Regions from separate parts of the Methylobacterium sp. Leaf88 genome, predicted to be linked through region 2. Evidence: predicted binding sites of a transcription regulator. Region 2 holds the regulator's gene; the other holds the start of a gene.
What was found. Region 2 encodes PhoB, which activates phosphate uptake and scavenging genes when phosphate is short. Its sites were predicted from a motif close to TGTCATNNANCTGTCAT; they were not measured.

Region 1 (5,112 bases), on a different contig from region 2:
GGGGCACCCCTGGAATGCCCCCTTGGCATCCCGGCTCGGGGCAAGCGTTGTGCCGCGTCGGGGACCCGAACGTAAAGGCCCCCCGCGCCCGGCGCGCGCGGCGAACCGGCCGCGCCGGATCGGCGTTTCCGTCCACGTGACAAAGTCCCGTCGTGCGGCGCAACTCATCCCGCGGGTGCGGCGTTCTCACCCCATGCGCCAAGGCCAAGGCTCGAAAGCCGGCCCCTGCCGCCAGTGACGTCCGACCCAGAGGGTTCGGCCAAGTTCGAGGATCAGCTCATGGGTATCATCTGGACCATCATCATCGGCTTTCTGGCCGGTGTCATCGCCAAGTTCATCATGCCGGGCAGCAACGAGCCCGGCGGCTTCATCCTGACTACGATCCTCGGCATCGTCGGCGCCTTCGTCGCCACCTTCCTCGGCCAGGCGCTAGGCTGGTACGGTCCGAACCAGGGCGCGGGCCTGATCGGCGCCGTCGTCGGCGCCATCGTCGTGCTGGCGATCTACGGCTTCATCCAGGGCCGCCGCTCGACCACCACGCTGTAAGGCCAGCGACGTCCGAAGCCCGAAACGAGACGGGGCGCCTCACCGAGGCGCCCCTTTTTCGTGTCCGGTCGCGATCCGCCCGATGCCGTGGGCACCGGGCGCGGGGCCGGTCAGGCCTCGGTCGCGGCCTTGACGGCGCAGTGGCCGGTGGCGCCGCGGATGGCGAGGCCGGCGCCGACCACGAGGGCCGCGAGGCTGAGCCACTTGTTCGGGCGCGGCTGCGCGGCGGCGGCGGCGATGCCGAGGCCGAGCACCACCGAGACGGCGCGCTCCGTGGTGGTGAGGTTCGGGGTGCCGCTGAAGATGTCGTGGATCATCGCATTGGCCATGCTGGCGTCTCCTGTGCTGCGTCGCGGGGCGAACGCGGCGGGGGAACGGGCGTTCCACCGCCGGCGTGCGGGGCGGCACGAGGTCGTCGCCGGGGCCGGTCCCAGCCACGCCCGAGCTAGCGGGCGTTGGGCAGCCGCACGGTCACGCCGGGCCTCGCCGCCGGGGCGTCCGGGCCGGCCGGCGGCGCCCCGCCCCAGCGGGTCGCCTCGATGCGCACCGAGCCCCAGCCGGTGGCGACCGTGATCGACAGCGGCAGCAGCAGCGCCCCGTCGAGGATCGGGGCGAAGCGCACCCGCATGTCGTCGTTGGCGGCCATGCGGCGGACGTTGCTCCCGCCGGAGCGGTGCCCGGAGATCGGCACCCAGCGCACCCGGCAGTCGAGGGCGGGGCCGCGATAGGCGCCCTCCGTCACCGTGGCGAGGCTGCCCCGCGACAGCACGAGGTCGGCCCGGCTCGCCCCGTCGAAGACCGGGATGCGCCGGTCGCACAGGCCGGGGTCCAGGGGAGCGGTCCCGAGGGGAATCGTCAGCATGGTCAGGGGGTCGACCACGCCGACCCTGTCCTCCGGCGCCACCGGGACCCGGTCGTCGCGCGGGGTCGGGGGCGGCGCGACGCTGGCGCTGCGCACGCGCCCGCCGGCGAGATCGAGTTCCACCGCGATCGGCTTGCCGCCGTAGCGGCTGTCGATCCGGAAGGTGGCGGTGACCGCGCCGGCGCGATTCGTCGACCCCGCGACGGTGGCCTTGCCGGCCCCGTCGAAGAAGAAGCCGGCGAGGCCGCGCAGGCCCGCCTCGAGCTCGAGGGCGTAGCGCGCGTCCGCCCGCTCGACCGCGAGGCTCGCCTCGCCCGCCGGCAGGTTCAGGAAGCTCAGGCCGTAGGCGGCCGTGAAGCGGCGCGTGGGCGCCTCCCCCGCGGCCTGCGCGCCGGCCCCGCCGGCCACCAGCAGGGCGACCGCCACGGCAAGGGAGTGCGGGGTCAGGGTCCGGATCTGTCTGTGCCTGCGCGCGGACACGGCCATCGCCTCATCGCGCCTCGGACGGCGCCCAGCCTGTCATATCGGCGTCGGGCGCCCGTGGTATGCGCGCTTCGGCACCTCGCGCGCGGGCGCATCCCGTGCGGCCCACCCCGCCCCTCGCGTGCCGCCAGGACACGACCCCGTTGGACCGACCCGCCCGATACGCCCTCTACTTCACGCCCGCCCCGGGCTCGGCCCTGGACGCCTTCGGCGAGGCGATCCTCGGTCCCGGCCCGGCGCCCGGCCCGGAGGCGCTCCGGGCGATCCTGGCCGCCCACACCGCCGAGCCGCGCACCTACGGCTTCCACGCCACCCTGAAGGCGCCGATGCGCCTCGCCCCCGGCGCCACCGAGGCCGATCTCCTCGCGGCGGCCGAGGCCCTGGCCGCGCACCGGAGCCCCCTGCCCGTCGGCCCCCTGCGGGTCGCCGCCCTCGGGGCCTTCGCCGCCCTGGTGCCGGTTGCCCCCCCGGCCGCCCTCGGCCTCCTCGCCGCCGAGTGCGTCGCGGCCCTCGATCCCCTGCGCGCGCCCCTCACGCCCGCCGAGCGGGCCCGCCGCCGCCCCGAGCGCCTCGATCCCCGCGGCCGGGCGCTGCTGGAGCGCTGGGGCTATCCGCACGTCTTCGAGGCCTTCCGCTTCCACATGACGCTCACCGGCCCCCTCGGGCCGGAGGACGGGGCGACCGCCCTGCCCCTGCTGGCCGCCGCCGCCGCGGGCCTGCCCGACCTGACGGTCGATGCGGTGAGCGTGGTCGTCCAGGACGGCGCGGGCCCGTTCCGCCTCCTGCGCCGCCTCCCCTTCCCCGCCTGACAGGATCGCCCGATGGTCTCCGATCGCCTCGGCCTCGAACCGGCCGTCCACCCGACCGCCGAGCTCTCGGCGTGCCGCCTCGGCCGCTACACCGAGGTCGGCGCGCGCACGCGCCTCAGCGAGACGCATCTCGACGATTACACGTACATCGTCGAGGACGGGCAGGCGAACCACACCACCATCGGCAAGTTCTGCTCCATCGCCTCCCACGTGCGGATCAACCCCGGCAACCACCCGATGGAGCGGGCCTCGCAATCCCACTTCACCTACCGGGCCGGCGCCTACTGGCCGGGGGAGGAGCGGGACGAGCCCGCCTTCTTCGCCCGGCGCCGGGCCCGGCCCGTCCGCATCGGCCACGACGTCTGGATCGGCCACGGCGCCGTCATCCTGGCCGGGCGCACCATCGGCACCGGGGCGGTGGTGGGCGCCGGCACGATCGTGACGCGGGATGTCGCGCCCTACACCGTCGTGGTCGGCAATCCGGGCCGGGTCGTGCGCCGCCGCTTTCCCGAGGCGATCGCCGAGCGCCTGCTGGCCCTGGCCTGGTGGGATTGGGACCACGCCCGCCTGCGCCGCGCCCTGCCGGACTTCCGCGCCCTGTCGATCGACGCGTTCCTGGAGCGCTACGAAGCAGAGGCCTGAGACTTCCGGCTCTCGATTAGCCGAACAACTGTCATGATCCTGTCGTGCCCCGCGGGTTTACCGGCGTTCATCGTGAAGCGCCGGATACCCGCATGCTGATCCTCGAAGATCTGACGCGCCGTTACGGCGACCGCCGCGCCGTGGAGCGCGTCTCCCTCGCCATCCCCCGCGGCCGCTTCGTCGGCGTGATCGGGCGCTCGGGCGCCGGCAAGTCGACCCTGCTGCGGATGATCAACCGCCTCGCCGAGCCGACGGGCGGCCGCATCCTGTTCGACGGCCTCGACGTCACGGCCCTGCGCGGGCGGGACCTGCGGCGCTGGCGGGCGCGCTGCGCCATGATCTTCCAGCAGTTCCACCTCGTCGGCCGCCTCGACGTGCTCAGCAACGTCCTGATGGGCCGGCTCTCGGAGGTGCCCCGGCACCGCGCGCTGCTCAAGCTCTGGTCCGAGCGCGAGCGCGCCCTGGCCCTGGCCGCCCTCGACGGCTTCGGCATGGGCGACTTCGCCGGGCACCGGGCCGACCAGCTCTCCGGCGGCCAGCAGCAGCGCGTCGCCATCGCGCGGGCGATGATGCAGGCCCCCGACCTGATCCTGGCCGACGAGCCCGTGGCCTCCCTCGACCCGCGCAACACCCGCATCGTCATGGACGCCCTGGCCGAGGCCAACCGGCGCCACGGCATCACGGTCCTGTGCAACCTGCACTCCCTGGATCTGGCCCGCACCTATTGCGACCGCCTCGTCGGCCTCGCCGACGGCCGCCTCGTGTTCGACGGCGCCCCCGCCGACCTCACCGAGGACGTCGCCCGCCAGCTCTACGGGCTGGAGGCGGGCGAGGTCATGGACGCGCCCGCGCGCCGCGCGCCCTACCCCGCCGCCCTCGTCGCCTGAGTCCTGAAACCCTCCATCCGGGAGTTTCCCATGCTGACCCGCCGATCCCTCGCCGGAGCCCTCGCGCTCGCCCTCCTCGCCGCGCCCGCCGCCGCCCAGGACTGGAGTGCGGCCTATCCGGAGCTGACCCTGGCGGTGATCCCGGCCGAGAACGCGTCGGGCACCACCGATCGCTACGCGCCGATGACCGCCTACCTGTCGAAGGCCCTCGGGGTGCCGGTCAAGCTGCGCATCGCCAACGACTACGCCGCCGTGATCGAGAGCCAGCGCGCCGGCAACGCCCAGCTCGCCTTCTACGGCCCCGCCTCCTTCGCCCGCGCGGTGATGACCGGCGTCAAGGTCGAGCCCATCGTCAACCAGCGCCACAACACCGGCGCCTCGGGCTACTATTCGGTGGTCTACGTGCGCGCCGACAGCCCCTACAAGACGATCGAGGACCTCAAGGGCAAGAACCTGGCCCTGGTCGACCCGAACTCCACCTCCGGCAACCAGGCGCCGCGCTTCTTCCTGAACAAGGCCGGCTACCCGGTCGACACGGTCTTCGGCAAGACCGTCTATGCCGGCAGCCACGAGAACGCGGTCCTCGCCCTGGTGCAGGGCACCGTGGACGCGGCGGCCAACCTCTACAACACCGACACCGACACCATGGTCACCCGCATGGCCGCCAAGGGCATGCTGAAGAAGCCCGACGGCACGCCGATGAGCCAGGCCGATTTCCGCGTGGTGTTCAAGTCCGACTTCCTGCCCGAGGGCCCCTTCGCCATGCTGTCGAGCCTGCCCGACGCCCTCAAGGCGAAGATCCGCGAGGCCCTGGTGGCGATGCCCACGGCCGACAAGGCGGCCTTCGACCGGCTCTCGGACGGCAAGGACCAGGGCCTCACCC
Region 2 (5,112 bases):
CATCGGCTACGCCATCGCCAAGGCCCTGGGCGAGCTCGGCGCCAACGTGGCGATCAACGGGCGGACGCAGGACCGGGTCCGCGACGCCGTCGACCGCCTGAAGCGCGAGACCGGCCGTGCCGGCTTCATCGGGGCGCCCGGGGACGTCGCCAGTCCGGACGGGGCGGCCCGCGTGGTCGCCGGCCTGCCGGACGTCGACATCCTGGTGAACAACACCGGCATCTTCGAGCCGAAGCCGTTCTTCGAGATCCCGGACGAGGACTGGCAGCGGTTCTTCGAGACCAACGTGATGAGCGGCGTGCGCCTCGCGCGGGCCTACACCCCCGGCATGGTCGCGCGCGGCTGGGGCCGGGTGGTCTTCATCTCCAGCGAATCCGGCGTGAACATCCCGGTGGAGATGGTCCATTACGGGATGACGAAGACCGCCCAGCTCGCCGTGGCCCGGGGGCTCGCCGAGACCGTGTCGGGCAGCGGCGTCACCGTGAACAGCGTGCTGCCGGGGCCGACCCTGTCCGAGGGGGTCGCCGATTTCATGAAGAGCATGGCGCAGGGGCAGGACGGCGGAGCCGGGGGCGCCGTCGACCTCGACGCCGCCGGACGCGCCTTCGTGGCCGAGCACCGCCCGACCTCGCTGATCGGCCGCCTCGCCACTGTCGAGGAGGTCGCCAGCATGGTCGCCTATATCTGCAGCCCGGCCGCCAGCGCCACCAGCGGGGCGGCGCTGCGCGTCGATGGCGGCGTGGTGCGCAGCATCGTGTGAGGACGTGCCGCCCCGACGCGTGGCGGCCGGTCCGGTAAGGATTTAGCAACCTCTGCCGCCGACCCTGGCCCGAACGCACGGGAGGGCGGTCGATGGGGGATTATGCGCTGGAAGGTCCGCGCTGGGGGACGGGCGCGGCAGGCACGGGCGGCGGCACCGTCACCTGGGCCGTCGACGGCACGATCCCCACCGGCTTCGTGGGCCTCCTCCAGGCCGCCTTCGCCACCTGGGCCGCCGCCGCCGACATCGCCTTCCAGCAGGTGGCCGCGACAGCCAACGCCCAGATCGACTTCACCCTCGGGGGGATCGACGGGCTCGGCAAGACCCTGGGCTACGCCACCTATTCCTACAGCGGCCAGCGCATGCAGTCCGCGGAGGTGACCTTCGACAGCGGCGAGGGCTGGCACGCCTCCGGCGCCCGCATCGTCGGCACCCAGAACGTGGATCTCTCCCTGGTGGCGCTGCACGAGATCGGCCACGCGCTCGGCCTCGACCATTACGACGCCAAGCCCGAGGTGATGAACGCCATCCTCGACAGGGGCATCACGACCCTGGCGGCCGGCGACATCGCCGGGATCCAGGCCCTGTACGGTGCGCCGCCCGCCCCGGTGGTGGCCGCGGCGGCACAGACGAGCCCGGTCGCCGGCACCGCCGTCACGGCGGTCTATCGGTTCTACGACACCCATACGGGGGATCACTTCTACACCACGAGCACGGCCGAGAAGGCGCAGATCGAAAAGACGCTGCCGTGGTTCACCTACGAGGGCACCCCGTGGGCGGCCCCGGCCCAGGGCGCCGACACGGTGGACGTGTTCCGGTTCTTCGACACGGCCTCGAACGCCCACTTCTTCACGACGAGCGTCGCCGAGCGGGACCAGGTCCTCAAGACGGCGCCGACCTACACGTACGAGGGCGTGGCCTTCGAGGCCTACGCGGATGCGGGCGCCCCCGGCGGCCTGACCCTGGAGCGCTTCTACAACACCCAGACCGGCCAGCATCACTTCGCCGGCAGTGCCGAGGAAGCCAACGGCATCAACCACGGCGCCGCCGGTCCGGGCTGGGTCGACGAGGGCAAGGCCTTCACCGTCCACCTGCCCACCGATGCGATGATTTTCGCCTAGGCGGCGGGCCCGGCTATCCGCCTGACGGCTGGGCCGGCGCGCCTCGGGATCGGCTACTCGGCCTCGGCCTCGAACATCTCGTCGAAGGAGTAGCCCGAGCCGCGGACCGTGCGGATCGGGTCGCTCTGGCGCGGGCGGTTCAGGGCCTTGCGCAGGCGCCCGACATGGACGTCGACCGTGCGCTCGTCGATGTAGACGTCGTGGCCCCAGACGCCGTCGAGGAGCTGCTCGCGCGAGAACACCCGGCCGGGGCTCTGCATCAGGAATTCGAGGAGCTTGAACTCCGTGGGCCCGAGATGGATCTCGCGGCCTTCCCGGCGGATGCGGTGGCTGACCCGGTCGAGCTCGATGTCGCCGGCCACCAGCAGGTTGGCGACGTGGGCCGGCTTGGCCCGGCGCAGCAGGGCGCGGACCCGGGCGAGGAGCTCCGGCACCGAGAACGGCTTCACGATGTAGTCGTCGGCGCCCGTTCCGAGGCCCCGGATGCGGTCGCCCTCCTCGCCCCGCGCCGTGAGCATGATGACCGGCAGCCGCTCGGTCTCGCGCCGGGCGCGGATGCGGCGGCAGAGCTCGATCCCCGACAGGGCCGGCAGCATCCAGTCGAGCAGGACGAGGTCGGGCACCTGCTCCTGCAGGCGCAGGTCCGCCTCGTCGCCGCGGGCGGCCGAGTCGACGATGAACCCCTCGGCCTCGAGGTTGTAGCGGAGGAGGAGGGTCAGGGCCTCCTCGTCCTCGACGATCAGGATACGCGTACTCATCGTGCGCTTTCGATCAGACCGGCACGGGGGTCAGGCCGCGCCGGGCATGTCCACGGTGGCGTAGTTGGACGCGTCGTTCTTCGGTCGCTCGCGCTCGGCCAGGAGGTTCTCGCCAGTGACGAGGTAGTGGATCGTCTCGGCGATGTTGGTGGTGTGGTCGCCGATGCGCTCGATGTTCTTGGCCACGAACAGGAGATGCGTGCAGAACGAGATGTTGCGCGGGTCCTCCATCATGTAGGTCAGGAGCTCGCGGAACAGGGAATTGTAGAGGGCGTCGATGGCGTCGTCGCGCTCCCAGACGTCGAGGGCCGCCTTGGTGTCGCGGCTGGCATAGGCGTCGAGGACGTCCTTGAGCTGCTCCTGCACCAGGTCGCTCATGTGCTGGACGCCGATGACGATCTTCTGCGGCTGGATCTGGTCGGCGATCGCCACGACGCGCTTGGCGACGTTCTTGGCGAGGTCGCCGATGCGTTCGAGATCGTTCGACACGCGGATCGCCGTCACGGTCTCGCGCAGGTCGATGGCCAGGGGCTGGCGCCGGGCGATGAGCAGGATCGCCCGCTCCTCGATCTCGCGCTGGAGGGTGTCGAGGCGGGCGTCGGCGGCGATCACCGCCTGGGCCAGGGGCGCGTCCCGGCGCACCAGGGCCTCGCCGGCCTCGGTCATCATCTTCTCGGCGATGCCGCCCATCTCGGAGATCGAGCGGCGCAGGTCCTCGAGGTCCGTATCATAGGATTTGACGATGTGGTCGGGCATGGGGTTCGCTCCTCGATCGGGCCCGCCTGTCCGGGGCCCGCCCTGGCGGTGATGGGGGACGCGGGCCGAGACCGGCCGGCGGAGGATCAGCCGAAGCGGCCGGTGATGTAGTCCTGCGTCTGGCGCTTTTCCGGATTCATGAAGATGCGCGTGGTGGGCCCGAACTCCACCAGTTCGCCGAGATACATGAAGGCGGTGAACTGCGAGATGCGCGCCGCCTGCTGCATGTTGTGCGTGACGATGACGATGGTGAATTCCGAGCGCAGCTGCTCGATCAGCTCCTCGATGCGGCCCGTCGAGATCGGGTCGAGGGCCGAGGTCGGCTCGTCGAACAGGATCACCTCGGGGCGCTGGGCCACCGTGCGGGCGATGCAGAGACGCTGCTGCTGGCCGCCCGAGAGGCCCATGCCGGATTGCTTGAGCTTGTCCTTCACCTCGTCCCAGAGGGCGGCCTTGCGCAGGGATTCCTCGACGCGCATGTCGAGGTCGGCCTTGGGCAGCTTCTCGTAGAGGCGCAGGCCGAAGGCGACATTGTCGTAGATCGACATCGGGAACGGGGTCGGCTTCTGGAACACCATGCCGATGCGCGAGCGCAGCTCGTTCAGGTCGACCCCGGAATCCAGGACGTTCTGGCCGTCGAGGAGGATCTCCCCTTCCGCGCGCTGGTCCGGATACAGGCTGTAGATCCGGTTGAAGGTGCGCAGCAGGGTGGACTTCCCGCAGCCCGACGGGCCGATCAGCGCCGTGACCTGGCGGTCGTGGAAGTTGAGGTTGACCGACTTCAGGCCGTGGAAGCTGCCGTAGTAGAAGTTCAGGTCCTTGACGGCGATGCGGACCGGTGAGGACTCGTCGGCCTTGTGGCGTCCGGTGAGCTGCGCGGACGTGATCCCGGGGGCGGCGTTCATCGGTTCAAGATCCTATCGGGCGAAGCGGCGGGGACAGGCGGCGCGCGGGTGGTCAGCGCGACCGCTCGGTCTTGATGACGAAGCGGGCCACGATCGACAGGGCGAGGATCGTGACGGTGATGAGGAGGGCGCCGGCCCAGGCGAGCTGCTGCCAGTTCGGATAGGGCGAGAGGGCGAACTGGTAGATCATCACGGGCAGGTTCGGCACGCCGCCCATCAGGTTGGGGGCGAACCAGCTGTTGTTGTTGAGCGCGGTGAAGAGCAGCGGCGCGGTCTCGCCGGCGATGCGGGCCAGGGCCAGGATGATGCCGGTGACGATGCCGGCGCTGGCGCCGCGCCAGGTGATGCTCCGGATGACGATGGAGGGCGGGGCGCCCAGCGCGGCGCCGGCCTCGCGCAGGGTCGAGGGCACGAGGCGCAGCATGTCCTCGGTGGTGCGCACGATCACCGGGGTGGCGATGATGGCCAGCGCCACCGCGCCGGCCCAGCCGGAATAGGAGCCCATGGGGCGCACCATCAGCGTGTAGACGAACAGGCCGATGAGGATCGAGGGCGCCGAGAGCAGGATGTCGTTGAGGAAGCGGATGACGTCGGCGATCTTCGAGTTGCGGCCGTACTCGGCCAGGAACGTCCCCGCCATCACGCCGACGGGCGTCGCCACCAGGATGGCCAAGAGGGTCATCACCAGGCTGCCGAGGATCGCGTTGGCGATGCCGCCGCCCTCGGAACCGGGCCCCGGCGTCGGGGCGGTGAAGAGGGTCGGCGAGACGCCCTTGATGCCCTCGACCACCAGCATGAACAGGATCGAGCCG

Region 1: a site for PhoB is predicted at 1,926-1,942, ahead of ASF20_RS21355 (DUF1045 domain-containing protein). Genes of this name have one in related genera too.

Annotation. Positions count from the first base shown of each region.
Region 1 covers NZ_LMMK01000053.1:98,601-103,712, forward strand. Annotated here, with positions in the region: gene ASF20_RS21340 (GlsB/YeaQ/YmgE family stress response membrane protein) at 280-546, shown strand; gene ASF20_RS21345 (DUF2892 domain-containing protein) at 657-875, opposite strand; gene ASF20_RS21350 (DUF3108 domain-containing protein) at 992-1,894, opposite strand; gene ASF20_RS21355 (DUF1045 domain-containing protein) at 2,035-2,700, shown strand; gene ASF20_RS21360 (DapH/DapD/GlmU-related protein) at 2,713-3,342, shown strand; gene phnC (phosphonate ABC transporter ATP-binding protein) at 3,435-4,229, shown strand; gene phnD (phosphonate ABC transporter substrate-binding protein) at 4,260-5,112, shown strand, end outside.
Region 2 covers NZ_LMMK01000051.1:39,873-44,984, reverse strand. Annotated here, with positions in the region: gene ASF20_RS19895 (SDR family oxidoreductase) at 1-760, shown strand, start outside; gene ASF20_RS19890 (matrixin family metalloprotease) at 853-1,881, shown strand; gene phoB (phosphate regulon transcriptional regulator PhoB) at 1,935-2,639, opposite strand; gene phoU (phosphate signaling complex protein PhoU) at 2,670-3,395, opposite strand; gene pstB (phosphate ABC transporter ATP-binding protein PstB) at 3,482-4,300, opposite strand; gene pstA (phosphate ABC transporter permease PstA) at 4,353-5,112, opposite strand, start outside.